2 regions of the Achromobacter sp. KK8 genome follow, and region 1 is predicted to be linked to the other one. Evidence: riboswitches for the same ligand, from Rfam matches in the RefSeq annotation. Region 1 holds a riboswitch; the other holds the start of a gene.

Region 1 (7,428 bases):
CTGGCAGCCGCTGGCGGAGCTGTCCGGCGTGGCGCTGGAGGTCAGCCTGGCGACGGGGCAGGGCAAGGCCCGGGGGGAATTCCTGGAAGACCTGCTGTTCACCCATCGCGGGTTGTCGGGTCCGGCCATCCTGCAGATCTCCAGCTTCTGGAAACCGGGCGAGCCCATCGTCATCGACCTGGCGCCGGGGCGCGACCTGGCGGCCGAACTGCTGGCGGCCAAGTCCGGCAACCGGCAGCAATTGCATACGGTGCTGGCCGGCCTGTGGCCCAAGCGCCTGGCCGACCGCTGGCTGCAGCTGGCCGAGCAGGGCGGCAAGCCGGGCCTGGCGGCCTTGCGCCTGGCCGACGCGCCCGACAAGACCCTGCGCGCCCTGGCGCAGGACATCCACCAATGGACGCTGGTGCCCAGCGGCACCGCCGGCTACAAGAAGGCCGAGGTCATGCGCGGCGGCGTCGATACGCGCGGCCTGGACCAGAAATCGATGCAGGCCCGCACCACCCCCGGCCTGTACTTCATCGGCGAGACCGTGGACGTCACCGGCTGGCTGGGCGGCTACAACTTCCAGTGGGCCTGGGCCTCGGGCGTGGCCTGCGGCAAGGCGCTCTAGGCGTTCCTGGCGCTTGATCCAACGCTTTTCCCGTCCGTCGGGCGCGGGCACGCTTCGTGCTGCCCGCCAAGGCCTGTCCGGCCCATAGCCTGACTGCATGACGGGCATTGCAACGTTGTCGTTGTGATATCAAATAAAAATACCTATCATTTGTATTTCACAAATTCAGCTGTGCCGCATCCGGTGGCGCCGCCTGATGGAGACCGCCTTGGCCTATACCTTGCCGCCCCTGCCTTACGCCTATGACGCGCTCGAACCGCACATCGACGCGCTGACGATGGAAATCCATCACAGCAAGCACCACCAGACCTACGTCAACAACCTGAACGCCGCGCTCGAAGGCGCCGGCATCGCCACCGACGAGCCGGTCGAGGCCCTGGTGGCGCGCATCGACCAACTTCCCGAAGCCGTCCGTGGCGCGGTGCGCAACAACGGCGGCGGCCACGCCAACCACAGCCTGTTCTGGTCGGTCATGTCGCCACGGGGCGGGGGCGAGCCCGACGGCGCGCTGGCCCGCGCCATCGACACCGAACTGGGCGGACACGCCGCCTTCCGCGAAGCCTTCACCAAGGCGGCGCTGACGCGCTTCGGCAGCGGCTGGGCCTGGCTCAGCGTGACGCCCGCCGGCAAGCTGGCGGTGGAAAGCAGCGCCAACCAGGACAGCCCGCTGATGCAGGGCAACACGCCGATCCTGGGCCTGGACGTGTGGGAACACGCCTACTATCTCAAGTACCAGAACCGCCGCCCGGAATACATCGGCGCCTTCTACAATGTGATCGATTGGCCCGAGGTGGCGCGCCGCTACGCCGCCGCCGTGGGCTGAGCCGGCATTGCGCGGGGGCAGCGGTCCATGAATACCTTCAGCCGTCATCGCATCCGGCCCGCGGCCACCAGCGTCAGTGTCTGGACGCTGGCGGTGCTGGTCGCCTGCCTGGGCCTGCACCAGATGTGGGTCTATTTCAACGACCACGCGCCGCACGTGGCCGACGCCCTGCTGGGCGGCATGGTCGCCGCGGGCGCCACCGCGGCGGGCACGCTGCCGATCCTGTTCGCGCGCACCATCCCGCAGAAGATGCAGGACAGCATGTTCGGCTTCGGCGCCGGCGTGATGCTGGCCGCCAGCGCCTTCTCGCTGGTGGCGCCGGGCATCGCGGCGGCCGAGGCGCAGGGCGCGGGGCCGTGGGGCGCCGGCCTGACGGTGGGCGCCGCCATCCTGCTGGGGGCGGCGGCGCTGTTGCTGATGGACCGGTTGCTGCCCCATGAGCATTTCATCAAGGGTCGCGAAGGCATCGAGGCCCACCGGCTGCGCCGAACCTGGCTGTTCGTCTTCGCCATCACCCTGCACAACCTGCCCGAAGGCCTGGCCATCGGCGTCGGTTATGCCGGCAACGATCCGGTGCGCGGCACGGCGCTGGCCACCGGCATCGCCATCCAGGACATCCCCGAGGGCCTGGTGGTGGCCGTGGCGTTGATCGCCGCGGGCTACAAGCGCGCGTTCGCGGTGGCGCTGGGCATGCTGTCGGGCCTGGTCGAGCCGGTGGGCGCGGTGCTGGGCGCGGCCGTGGTGGGCTGGTCGGCGGCGCTGCTGCCGTGGGGCTTGGGCTTTGCCGCCGGCGCCATGTTGTTCGTGATCAGCCACGAAATCATCCCCGAATCGCACCGCAAGGGGCACGAGGTCTACGCCACCTGCGGGCTGATGCTGGGCTTCGTGCTGATGATGCTGCTGGACACGGCGCTGGGCTGAAGCGGCGCCCGGGCGGCGATCGCGGATCAACAACGGAACCGCGTTTCGCGGTATGCTTTCGGCGCTGTCACGCATGTTGCGGGAGAGAGCGGCCGTTCGCGGCTGCCGCCGAAGGCGCAATTCGCCCGGAATCGCTCAGGTATCCCATACCGCGCATGCTTGCCCTGTCCCGGTTTTCACCGCGCGGACTCGGCAAAGCAGCACTCTGGAGAGACCTGGCGCCGCTGCCCAATCAGGGACATAGCGAGCAGCCCAGGCGCCGAAGGTGCAAACCCGCCACGCGGGGCAACTCTCAGGCAAAAGGACAGAGGGGCGGAAGATTCAGCCGTTGCGCGGGCGTTTTCCGTCTGTCCGCCAGCGGCATTCCGTAACCCTGGCACCGCTGCCGCTCCGGAGTACCCGCGCATGTCCGCAACCCTCAAACGCACCCCGCTGGCCGAAGAACATATCGCCTCCGGCGCCCGCATGGTCGATTTCGGCGGCTGGGATATGCCCCTGGCCTACGGCTCGCAACTGGAAGAGCACCACGCGGTGCGCCAGGACGCCGGCATGTTCGACGTTTCGCACATGCTCAACGCCGACGTCACCGGCCCCGACGCCTACGCCTTCCTGCAACGCCTGGTGGCCAACGACGTCGCCAAGCTGACCGTACCGGGCAAGGCGCTCTACACCTGCATGCTGAACCCGCAGGGCGGCGTCATCGACGACCTGATCGTGTACTTCTTCGCGCTCGACGAATGGCGCGTGGTGGTCAACGCCGGCACCGCCGACAAGGACATGGCCTGGATGCAGCGCGTCAAGCAGGCCGGCAAGTTCGACGTCACCATCACGCCGCGCCGCGACCTGGCCATGATCGCCGTGCAGGGCCCCAACGCCCGCGCCAAGGTCTGGGCCGCGCGCCCGGCCTGGCAGGCTGCCAGCGAGCCGCTGACCTCGTTCGTGGCCGCGCGCGTCGGTGACGACACGCTGGTGGCGCGCACCGGCTACACCGGCGAAGACGGCTTTGAAATCGTGCTGCCCGCCGCCGAGGCGGTGCAACTGTGGCGCGACCTGGCGGCCCAGGGCGTGCGCCCGGCGGGCCTGGGCGCGCGCGACACGCTGCGCCTGGAAGCCGGCATGAACCTGTATGGCCAGGACATGGACGAACTGACCCAGCCCGGCGAAGCCGCGCTGACCTGGACGGTGTCCCTGAAGAACCCCGAGCGCCGCTTCATCGGCCGCGACGCGCTGGAGCAGTTCGCCACGCCCGCCGCCTTCGTCGGCCTGAAGCTGCAGGAACGCGGCGTGATGCGCGCCCACATGGCGGTGCGCACCGCGCACGGCGTGGGCGAACTCACCAGCGGCACCATGTCGCCGACGCTGGGCGTTTCGATCGGCTTTGCCCGCCTGCCGCAAGGCGTGGTCGCGGGCGACACGGTCGAGGTCGACATCCGCGGCAAGTGGGTGCCCGCCCTGGTCTGCAAGCTGCCGTTTGTCCGTAACGGCAAAGCCGTCGAACACTCGTAAACTCGAAGCTTCACGCCGGTGGCCGGCCCTGCGGGGCGCGGCCGCCGGCGCGAGGCGCGCAACACCATTTCCTTATCCGAATCCCCCAGGAGTTCCCATGAGTCTGCCCACCGATCGCAAGTACACCGAGTCCCATGAATGGGTCAAAGCCGAAGGCGACGTGTTCGTCGTCGGCATCACCGATACCGCCCAGGACCAGCTGGGTGACCTGGTCTTCGTCGGCGACGTCAAGGTCGGCGCCAAGCTGAACGCGGGCGAGACCGCCGGCGTGGTCGAGTCGGTCAAGGCCGCCTCCGACATCTACGCGCCCGTGGCCGGCGAAATCGTCGCGTTCAACGACGAGCTGGAAAGCAACCCCAACCTGATCAACGAATCGGCCTTCACCGCCTGGATCTTCAAGATCAAGCCGGTCAACGCCGCCGATGCCGACAAGCTGCTGGACGCCGCCGGCTACGAAGCCGTGGCCAACGGCTAAGCCGGCCAGGGCGGGCGCGGCGCTGGCGCCGCCGCCCGTCCATGCATCACCGTCCGTCCTTCCCGACGACACCGCCATCTCGAGATCCCCCCATGTCGCGCGCCCTAGACACCCACACCGACTTCATCCCCCGCCACATCGGCCCCTCCGACGCCGACCAGGCCGCCATGCTTGCCGCCATCGGCAGCCCCAGCCTGGACGCCCTGATCGAAGAAGTCGTGCCACCCAAGATCCGCAGCCAGGCGCCGCTGGCGCTGCCGCCGTCGCGCAGCGAAGCCGACGTGCTGGCCGAGTTGAAGCAGATCGCCGGCCGCAACAAGGTCTTTCGCAACTACATCGGCCAGGGTTACTACGGCACGCAGACGCCCAACGTGGTGTTGCGCAACATTCTCGAGAATCCCGCCTGGTACACGGCCTACACGCCGTACCAGCCCGAGATCTCGCAGGGCCGCCTGGAGGCCCTGCTGAACTACCAGACCATGGTCGCCGACCTGACCGGGCTGGACATCTCCAACGCCTCGCTGCTCGATGAAAGCACCGCCGCCGCCGAAGCCATGACGCTGGCGCGCCGCAGCGCCAAGTCGCAAAGCCCGGTGTTCTTCATCTCGCGCCACGTGCATCCGCAGACCATCGAAGTCGTGCGCACGCGCGCCGAGGGCCTGGACATCGAGATCGCCGTCGGCGACGAGGCCGAAGGCCTGCCGGAATGCTTCGGCGTGCTGCTGCAGTACCCGCACAGCACCGGTTCGGTGGCTGATTACCGCAAGCTGGCCGAAACCGCCCACGCGCAAGGCGCGGTGGTGGCCGTGGCCACCGACCTGCTGGCGCTGGCGCTGCTGGCCGCGCCGGGCGAGTGGGGCGCGGACATCGCCATCGGTTCGGCCCAGCGCTTCGGCGTGCCTTTCGGTTTCGGTGGCCCGCACGCCGGCTTCATGGCTTGCAAGGACGCCTTCAAGCGCAACATGGCCGGCCGCCTGGTCGGTGTGTCCAAGGACGCCCAGGGCAACCCGGCGATGCGCCTGGCGCTGCAGACGCGCGAACAGCACATCCGCCGCGAGAAGGCCACCTCGAACATCTGCACCGCGCAGGTGCTGCTGGCCGTCATGGCCGGCATGTACGCCGTCTGGCACGGCCCGGCCGGCATCCGCCGCATCGCCGAGCGCGTGCAGCGCTACACCGCCATCCTGCGCGCCGAACTCGGTAAGCTGGGCATCAAGGTCGCCAACGACACCTTCTTCGACACGCTGCTGCTGGAAACCGGCGCGGCCACGCCCGCCATCATCACGGCCGCCGAGTGCGAGCACATCAACCTGCGCCGCGTCGACGGCGCCCGCCTGGCCGTGTCGCTGGACGAAACCGTCACCGCCGCCGACCTGCAGGCCCTGGTGAACGTGTTCGCCGCCGGCCTGGAGCGCGATGACGTCGAACTGGACATCGACGCGCTGGACGCCAAGGCGGCCGGCGGCATTCCCGCCGCCGTGGCGCGCGAAAGCGCCATCCTCAAGCACCCGGTGTTCTCCAGCGTGCAGTCGGAAACCGACATGCTGCGCTACCTGCGCAAGCTGGCCGACAAGGACCTGGCGCTGGACCGCACCATGATCCCGCTGGGCTCCTGCACCATGAAACTGAACGCCACGGCCGAGATGATTCCCATCACCTGGCCCGAGTTCGCGCTGGTGCATCCGTTCGCGCCCGCCTCGCAGAGCAAGGGCTATGACGAGCTGATCACGCGCCTGTCGGCCGCGCTGTGCGAGATCACCGGCTACGACAACATCAGCCTGCAGCCCAACTCGGGCGCGCAGGGCGAATACGCCGGCCTGCTGGCGATCCGCGGCTACCACCAGGCCAACGGCCAGCACCAGCGCAACGTCTGCCTGATCCCGTCGTCGGCCCACGGCACCAACCCCGCGTCGGCGCAACTGGCCGGCATGGACGTGGTGGTGGTGGCCTCCGACGCCAACGGCAACGTCGACCTGGGCGACCTGCGCGCCAAGATCGAACAGGTCGGCGACAAGCTGGCCGCGCTGATGATCACCTACCCGTCCACGCACGGCGTGTTCGAGGAAGCCGTGACCGAGATCTGCGACCTGGTGCACCAGGCCGGCGGCCAGGTGTACCTGGACGGCGCCAACATGAACGCCATGGTGGGCGTGGCCAAGCCGGGCAAGTTCGGCTCGGACGTGTCGCACTTGAACCTGCACAAGACCTTCTGCATCCCGCACGGCGGCGGCGGCCCGGGCGTCGGTCCGGTCGCGGTGCGCGCGCACTTGGCGCCGTACCTGCCGGGCGTGGTCAACGAGCAGGGCAAGCTGCCCGGCGAAGCCAAGGTTGGCCCGGTCTCGGCCGCGCCGTTCGGCTCGGCCGGCATCCTGCCGATCCCGTTCGTGTACATCGCGCTGATGGGCGCCGACGGCCTGCGCCGCGCCACCGAAGTCGCGATCCTGAACGCCAACTACATCGCCACCCGCCTGCGCGACCACTACCCGGTGCTGTACGCGGGCCGCAACGGCCGCGTGGCGCACGAGTGCATCCTGGACGTGCGTCCGCTCAAGGAAACCAGCGACATCAGCGCCGAGGACATCGCCAAGCGCCTGATGGACTACGGCTTTCATGCCCCCACCATGAGCTTCCCGGTGGCCGGCACGCTGATGGTCGAGCCGACCGAATCCGAAGGCGTGGCCGAGCTGGACCGCTTCATCGACGCGATGATCTCGATCCGCGAGGAAATCGCCCAGGTCGAGCGTGGCGAGCGCGATCGCGAGGACAACGTCCTGAAGAACGCGCCGCACACCGCGCAGATGCTGCTGGCCGAGGAATGGCTGCACGACTACCCGCGCCAGCAGGCCGCCTACCCGGTGGCTTCGCTGCGCGACGCCAAGTACTGGCCGCCGGTGGCGCGCGTGGACAACGCCTATGGCGACCGCAACCTGGTGTGCGCCTGCCTGCCGGTCGAAGCCTACGCCTGATGCCGCTGACGGCTTGGCAATCTGATTGAGTATGGCGGCGTGGCGAGGCTACGCCGCCTAAATGCTCTTACTCTAGGCGAACCTTGGTTTCGTTGGGAGTGGCGGCTACGGGGCGATAGATCCGTTT
Region 2 (7,428 bases), 1.5 Mb from region 1:
GGTGGGCGGCGCGATGCGGGCGTAGGCGCCGCCGGTCACCTGGGCCCGGCATGAACCGCACTCGCCGCGCTGACAGGAAAACGGCACGGCCACGCCCTGGGCCAGCGCGGCTTCCAGGATCGAGGTGCTGCCATCGCTGGTGAAGCGGCCGTGCTCGAGGATGATGGCGTGGGCGGGCGTGGACATGGCGCGATTCCGGTGGCGTGCCCCGGGGGGGGGGCGATGAGGCAATGTAGCGATAGAATGGCTCGATGAAATAGGGCCATTTTCATGAACCAGACCAAGCCACTTTCGCGCGATACCCGCCAGGAGGCCAGCCTGGACCTGCCGGTCGATCCGCCGCGCCCGGACGAATCCAAGCAGTCCTGGGTGTACCGGCAGATCCGCGAGCGCATCCTGCGCGGCGTCCTGCCCTCGGGCGGGCGGCTGCCGTCCACCCGCAGCCTGGCGGCGCGCTGGCATGTTGCCCGTTCCACCGTCGAGGCCGCCTACGACCAGTTGCGCGGCGAAGGCTATACCGCCGGCGCGGTCGGGTCCGGCACCTATGTGGCGGCGGTCATCCCGGACAATTTCTTTCGCCACGGACTGCCGGGCGATACGGCCACGGCGCCCGCTGCCGCCACGCGCGCCGCGCCGCGCTCGGCCCCGCGGGATGCCGACCGTTCGGTTCCTCCCTTGCGGCACGAACCGCCTTTCACCGCGCGCGGCGCCGACGCCTCGCTGTTCCCCATGGCGGCCTGGCGCCAGGGCCTGCTGGCCAGCGCCCGGCGGGTGACGGCGGCGCAACTGGCGCGCGAGGATCCGCAGGGCTGGTATCCCCTGCGCGAACAGATCGCGCGCTATCTCGGCGCGGCGCGCGGCATTGCCTGCGATGCCGACCAGGTGGTGGTGCTGACCGGCATCCGCGACGGCCTCGATCTCAGCGGGCGCCTTCTGCTCACGCCGCGCGACAAGGTGCTGGTGGAAGACCCCGGCTACCTCAATGCCATGCCGCTGTTCAGCCAGTACACGCGCCGCGTGGTGCCGGTGGCCATCGACCAGCACGGCTTCTCGGTGGCCCGCGCCCGCCGCCATCGCGGCGTCAGGCTGGTGCATGTGACGCCGGCGCACCAGTCGCCCACCGGCGTCACCATGCCGGTGTCGCGCCGCCTGGAGCTGCTGGACTGGGCCGAGCAGGCCGGTTGCTGGATCCTGGACGACGACTACGACAGCGAATTCAACTACGACGGCGCGCCGCTGGCGGCCCTGAAAAGCCTGGACCGCGCCGACCGCGTGATCCACTGCGGCAGCTTCAACAAGACCCTGTTCAACGCCCTGCGCATCGGCTACGCGGTGCTGCCCCGGCCGCTGGTGGCGGACTTCGCCCGCGCCCGCTACCTGACGGGCCGCTCCGGCAGCATCGTCGAGCAGATGACGCTGGCGGCGTTCCTGGAGAACGGCGGCTTCGCGCGCCACGTGCGACGAGCGCGGCCGGTCTATGCGCAGCGGCGCGATCGGGTGCTGCGCATGTTGCGCCAGGCGGTGGGCGCGGCGCCGCTGCAAGTCAGCGGCGAACACGCGGGCTTTCACCTGGTGTGGTGGCCGCCGCCCGGCATCGACGTGGCGGCATTGCTGGCGCGGGCGCGCGCGCTGGGCGTGGGGCTGCAGCCGGTCGCGGAATTCTGCCGGCGCGTGTCCTGGCCGGCGGGCGTGGTGATCGGCTACAGCGCGCGCCAGGAGGCGGAACTGGACAGCCTGGAGGCGCTGCTGCGGGAAGTCGCGGGCGTTTCGTAGCAAAATGCGGCATGGCGCCGCCGCGTCCCCTTCACCGTTTTTTCCAGGATTCCTCATGCCGCAACTCGATCTCTACCAGGTGGACGCTTTTTCCGCCGCGCCCTTTGGCGGCAACCCCGCCGCGGTGGTGCCGCTGGAGGCATGGCTGCCGGATGCCACGCTGCAACGCATCGCCGAAGAGAACAACCTGTCCGAGACCGCCTACGTGGTGCGCCGCGGCGACATCCACGAGCTGCGCTGGTTCACGCCCGCGGTCGAGGTCGACCTGTGCGGCCATGCGACCCTGGCGACCGCCTGGGTGCTGTTCGAGCAATTGGGCGCCAGCGAAGAGGTGCTGCGCTTTGCCACCCGCAGCGGCGAACTGCGGGTGCGGCGCGCCGGCGACGGGCTGGCGATGGACTTTCCCGCCAGGCGCCCGGTGGCCGAAGCCATCCCCGACGGCCTGCTGCGGGCGCTCGGCCTGCCGGCGGCGCGCGCGCTGTACCGCACCGACGACTACCTGGTTGTGATCGACGACGAAAGCCTGATCGACGGCCTCGCGCCCGACTTCGCCGCGCTGGCGGCGTTCGACGTGCGCGGCGTGGCGGTGACGGCGCCGTCCACCCGCTACGACTTCGTGTCGCGCTGGTTCGGGCCGCGCGTCGGCGTCAACGAAGACCCGGTCACGGGGTCGGCGCACACCTCGCTGGCGCCTTATTGGGGCGAGCGGCTGGGCAAGACCCGGCTCACCGCCGAGCAGGGCGGGGCGCGCAAGGGCCAGCTGCGCTGCGAGCTGCGCGACAACGGCCGCGTCATCATCAGCGGCCAGGCCGCGTTGTACCTGCGCGGCACGATCTTCCTGTGAACCGCGCCGCCATCACCGAAAACCTATTGCCTCATCAACACTTCAAATAAGGCCGCCGCGACACGCGCCTAGAATCTGCCGTCACGAGAGCCGGACGGAACGATCCTTCCGCCGCCGGACACGACAACAAGGAGACGCAGGGCAATGGATGCGGTGTGGATAGTCGCCCTCGGGGCGGCCGTGGCGGGATTCGTGCAGGGCCTGTCGGGCTTTGCCTTCGGCATGGTGGCCATGTCGTTCTGGGCCTGGGTGCTGGATCCGCGGCTGGCGGCGGCGCTGGCCGTGTTCGGCGCGCTCACCGGCCAGCTGCTGGCGGTATTCTCGGTGCGGCGCGGCTTCAACTGGCCCTTGCTGTGGCCCTTCCTGCTCGGTGGCCTGGCGGGTATTCCGCTGGGCGTCCTGATCCTGCCGCACCTGGACATGGACTGGTTCAAGGCGGTGCTGGGCGCGCTGCTGGCGCTGTGGTGTCCGGTCATGCTGATGGCGCAGCGCCTGCCGCGCATCGGCGGCAATCGCTGGGGGGACGGCGCGGTCGGGCTGGTGGGCGGCGTGATGGGCGGCATCGGCGGCTTCGCCGGCAGCGTGCCGACGCTGTGGTGCACGCTGCGCGGTTTCGGCAAGGACACGCAGCGCGCCGTGATCCAGAATTTCAATCTGTCGATGCTGGCCGTGACCATGGCCACCTACCTGGCCACGGGCATCGTCACGCGCGACATGGCGCCCATGTTCGCCGTGGTGGCGCCGGCCATGCTGATCCCCACGCTGCTGGGCACGCGCCTGTACATCGGCATATCGGAAGTCGCGTTCCGCCGCCTGGTGCTGGGGCTGCTGACCTGCTCGGGACTGACACTGCTGGCCTCCTCGGTGCCGCGGCTGCTGGGGTATTGAGGGCCGATCCGCGTCCGGCCCGCTCCCGGCCTGTGCTCTGCCGCAATGGCTTCACGACAGTCCCACTCCTTCCCGCACGCTCGCCGCCAGCATCTGCGCCGTGGCCGCCGACAGCGTCCAGCCCAGGTGCCCATGGCCGGTGTTGTAGAACACGCCGGGCCGCTTGCCGGGGCCGACGCGCGGCATCATGTCGGGCATCATCGGCCGCAACCCGCACCAGGGCACCACGCGCGCCGTGCGCACGCCGGGAAAGTGGCGGCGGGTCCAGTCCACCAGCGGCTGGATGCGTTCGGCGCGGATGTCCAGGTTGAAGCCGTTGAACTCGGCCGTGCCGGCCACGCGGAAACGGTCGCCCAGGCGGCTGGTGACGATCTTGGCGGCCTCGTCCAGCAGGCTCACGCTGGGCGCGGCGGCCTGGCTGGCGGCGTCGTCCAGGTGCACGCTGATCGAATAGCCCTTGACCGGATAGATGTTCAGCCTGTCGCCCAATTGCCGCGCGAACTGGCGGCTGGCGGCGCCGGCGCAGACCACGATGGCGTCGGTCTCGTGCTGTTCGCGCCGCGTGCCGTCCTCGCGCGCCAGGTCCAGCACGTAGGGCAGGCCGTCGCGGCTGATGGCGCGGATGTCGGCATCCTGTTCGAAGCGCACGCCGCGGCGCGCGCAGGCCCGCGCCAGGCCGCTGGTGAACTTGTGGATGTCGCCGGTGGCATCGGACGGCGTGTAGAAGCCGCCGTGGCAGGGCGTTTGCAGCGTCGGCTCGATGCCGCGGATTTCCTCCGGCGTGACCGCGTGCCGCTCCAGCCCGCCTTCGCGCAGCAGCGCGTTGGCGCGGCGCGCGGTCTCGAAGCTGGCGGCATCGTGGTAGATGTGCAGGATGCCGCGGCGCTCCAGGTCGAAATCGATGCCTTCCTCCTCGGCCATGGCGTACAGGTGCTGGCGCGCCTCGATCGCCATGCGCGTGGTGGCGATGGTGTTCTGGCGATAGTTGCGGATCTGCCCCATGAACTGGGCCAGCCATGAATACTTGTGCCAGCTCGGACGCGGATTGAGCAGCAGCGGCGCGTCGTGGCGGCCGAGCCAGCGCAGGCCTTTCAGGATGGTGGCGGCGCTGTTCCAGACTTCGGCATTGCTGGCGGACAACTGGCCGCCGTTGGCGTAGGACGTCTCCATGGCGGGATAGCGCTGACGGTCGTAGACGGTGACGTCGTAGCCCAGTTTGCTCAAGGCGTAGGCGGACGTGACGCCGGTGATACCGGCGCCGATGATGGCGATGCGGGGCATGATGGCTCCAGATGGCGTGGCCACGATCCGATGATCGCGGCACCCCATCTGTCTCTGTACCTGAGAGCTTCACCCGGGCGCGAGGGCGCGGGTTCCCCTTCGGTGGGCGCCAGGCGCCTCTCTCCAGATTGTCTAGACCGCGCAGTCCTGTTGCCTGAGAGTTTCCGGGGCGGTTGCTCCGTCGGCGCCCGCCACGGGGGACGGGACTCTTCTGCGGGGTTTTGAATCGACGCAGTGAGAATAGCCAAAATCTGCCGCGAGCGGGACTCAGGGTTAATACCAGGAAGGAGGCGGATAGGCTCTACACTGGGCGCCAACCCGCGCGGCACGCGCCGGTCAGAAAACGAAAGGACGATCCCGCATGCGCGCTCCGGCAATGTTCCGTATTTCCCTGCTATCCACGACGTTGGCGCTGGCCCTGGCCGGCACCGCCTCGGCCAGCCCGGCCGTTGCGCAAGCGCCCGCCGCCAAGGCAGCCACGGCATCGGCCTCCGCATCCACGCCCGCCAAGGCCGATCGCGCCACCGCCGCCGTCGACGCCGCGGTGGCCGAGGTCATGCGCCAATACGGCATCGACGGCATGGCCATCGGCGTCAGCCACAACGGCGAGCAGCGCTTCTTCAACTATGGCGACGCCTTGCGCCAGCCGCGCCGCGCCGTTTCCAGCGACACCCTGTTCGAACTGGGTTCGATCAGCAAGACCTTCACCGTCACGCTGGCCGCCTACGCGCAGGCCACGGGCCGCCTGTCGCTGGCCGACAGTCCGGCCAAGTGGGTGCCCGAGCTGCAGGGCAGCGAATTCGCCAAGCTGACGCTGGTGAACCTGGCCACGCACACCGCCGGCGGCTTTCCCTTGCAGGTGCCGGACGCGGTCCAGAACACGGCGCAACTGATGGACTACCTCAAGGCCTGGACCCCGCGGTATGCGCCCGGCACGAAGCGCACCTATGCCAACCCTAGCATCGGCATGCTGGGCGTGGTGGCGGCGCGCGCGCTGGGCGAGTCCTACGTGGCGGCGATGGAGCAGCAGCTGTTTCCCAAGCTGGGCCTGCGCGACACCTGGCTGGAAGTGCCGCCGCGCAAGATGCCCGACTACGCCCAGGGCTACGACAAGCAGGACGCGCCGGTGCGCCTGAACCCGGGCGTGCTGGCCGACGAGGCCTACGGCGTGAAGTCCAGCGCCCGCGACATGCTGCGTTTCATCGAGATCAACCTGGGCGCCGCGCCGGTCGACGCCACGCTGCAGCGCGCCATCGCCGAGACCCACACCGGCTATTACCAGTTGGGCGCGATGACGCAGGACCTGATCTGGGAACAGTATCGCTACCCGGTGTCGGTGGACGACCTGGTGCGCGGCAACTCCGCCCAGGTCGCGTTCGAGACCCTGCCGGTCAAGGCCCAGCAACCGCCGCTGGCGCCGCAGCAGGCGGTGTGGGTCAACAAGACCGGCGCCACCAACGGCTTTGGCGCCTACGTGGCGTTCGTGCCGTCGCGCAAGCTCGGCATCGTGATCCTGGCCAACCGCAACTATCCCAACGAGGCGCGGGTGCGGTTGGCGCTGCGGGTGCTCGAGGCGCTGGCGCCGTGAATGCCGCCGCCCGGCGCGCGGCGGCCTTCAGGATCGGGCCGCAGGGGGCGCCTGGCCGGCCGCCCTGGCGCCATCGAACCTCGGCAGCAACCCCATGATCTCCAGCCGCGCGCACAACTCGCCCAGCCGCCGCAGCTTGTACGCTTCGACATCCATGCCGCCATAGTCGTAGAAGCCTTGCCCTTCGCGCAGGCCGTTGCGCCCCTGTTCCATGTTGCGTTCGATGATGGCCGGGGCCGCGAAGCGCGCATCGAGCGCGCCGGACAGGTAGCGCGAGGCGTAGTAGAGGATGTCGCCGCCGCCCCAGTCGATGAACTCCAGCAGGCCCAGCACCGAGAAGCGCAGGCCGAAGCCCAGCCGCACGGCGGTGTCGATGTCCTCGGCGCTGGCCACGCCTTCCTCGACCATGCGGGCCGCCTCGTTCATGGCCAGCGCCTGGATGCGCGGCACGATGTAGCCGGCGGCGGGCGCGCACCGCACCGGCGTCTTGCCGGCCAGGCGCAGCACCGCCAGCAGGTCCTGCAACGCCGCGTCGCTGGTCCGCGGGCCGGGGCTCACCTCCACCAGCGGGATCAGGTAGGCGGGATTGAGCCAGTGCGCGTTCAGGAAGCGGCCGGGCGCGCGCACCATGTCGGCCAGTTCGGTGACCAGGAAGGTCGAGGTGGTGGAGGCGATGACGCTGTCCGGCGCGCAGGCCTCGCCGAGCCAGTCGAAGGTGTCGCGCTTGATGTCCAGTTGCTCGGGCACCGCCTCGAACACCACGCGGGCGCGGGCCAGGTCGGCCAGGGCGTCCTCGCGCGCCACCAGGCGCACGCGGCCCAGCGCGGTGTCGGCCTGGGCCTCGTCCAGCAGGCCCAACCGCACGAGCGTGCCCAGTTCGCGCCGCAGGCCGCCCAGCACGCGGGCGAAGGTTTCGGCGCGCTCGCCGCGCGCGCGCGGCTTGATGTCGATCAGCGTAACGTCCAGTCCGGCATGGATGTATGACAGGGCGATGCCCATGCCCATGCGGCCGGCGCCGACCACGCACAAGGTCCGTTCCATGGTCAGCATCCTT

What was found. Region 1 has a riboswitch for glycine ahead of gcvT (glycine cleavage system aminomethyltransferase GcvT). Riboswitches for the same ligand answer to the same signal wherever they lie in the genome.
Region 2: linked by a shared signal. The riboswitch ahead of ACVN9Z_RS26305 (D-amino acid dehydrogenase) and the one ahead of gcvT (glycine cleavage system aminomethyltransferase GcvT) in region 1 are both predicted to bind glycine.

The regions. Positions count from the first base shown of each region.
Region 1 is NZ_CM135178.1:806,619-814,046, reverse strand. It holds gene ACVN9Z_RS03760 (BaiN/RdsA family NAD(P)/FAD-dependent oxidoreductase) at 1-610, shown strand, start outside; gene ACVN9Z_RS03755 (superoxide dismutase) at 819-1,433, shown strand; gene ACVN9Z_RS03750 (ZIP family metal transporter) at 1,461-2,354, shown strand; glycine riboswitch at 2,424-2,516, shown strand; glycine riboswitch at 2,550-2,672, shown strand; gene gcvT (glycine cleavage system aminomethyltransferase GcvT) at 2,760-3,860, shown strand; gene gcvH (glycine cleavage system protein GcvH) at 3,958-4,335, shown strand; gene gcvP (aminomethyl-transferring glycine dehydrogenase) at 4,428-7,301, shown strand.
Region 2 is NZ_CM135178.1:5,710,861-5,718,288, reverse strand. It holds gene ACVN9Z_RS26325 (M24 family metallopeptidase) at 1-186, opposite strand, end outside; gene pdxR (MocR-like pyridoxine biosynthesis transcription factor PdxR) at 271-1,773, shown strand; gene ACVN9Z_RS26315 (PhzF family phenazine biosynthesis protein) at 1,829-2,617, shown strand; gene ACVN9Z_RS26310 (sulfite exporter TauE/SafE family protein) at 2,762-3,505, shown strand; gene ACVN9Z_RS26305 (D-amino acid dehydrogenase) at 3,557-4,786, opposite strand; glycine riboswitch at 4,831-4,917, opposite strand; glycine riboswitch at 4,919-5,010, opposite strand; gene blaELC (ELC family class C beta-lactamase) at 5,148-6,374, shown strand; gene ACVN9Z_RS26295 (3-hydroxybutyryl-CoA dehydrogenase) at 6,402-7,415, opposite strand; gene ACVN9Z_RS26290 (NAD/NADP octopine/nopaline dehydrogenase family protein) at 7,418-7,428, opposite strand, start outside.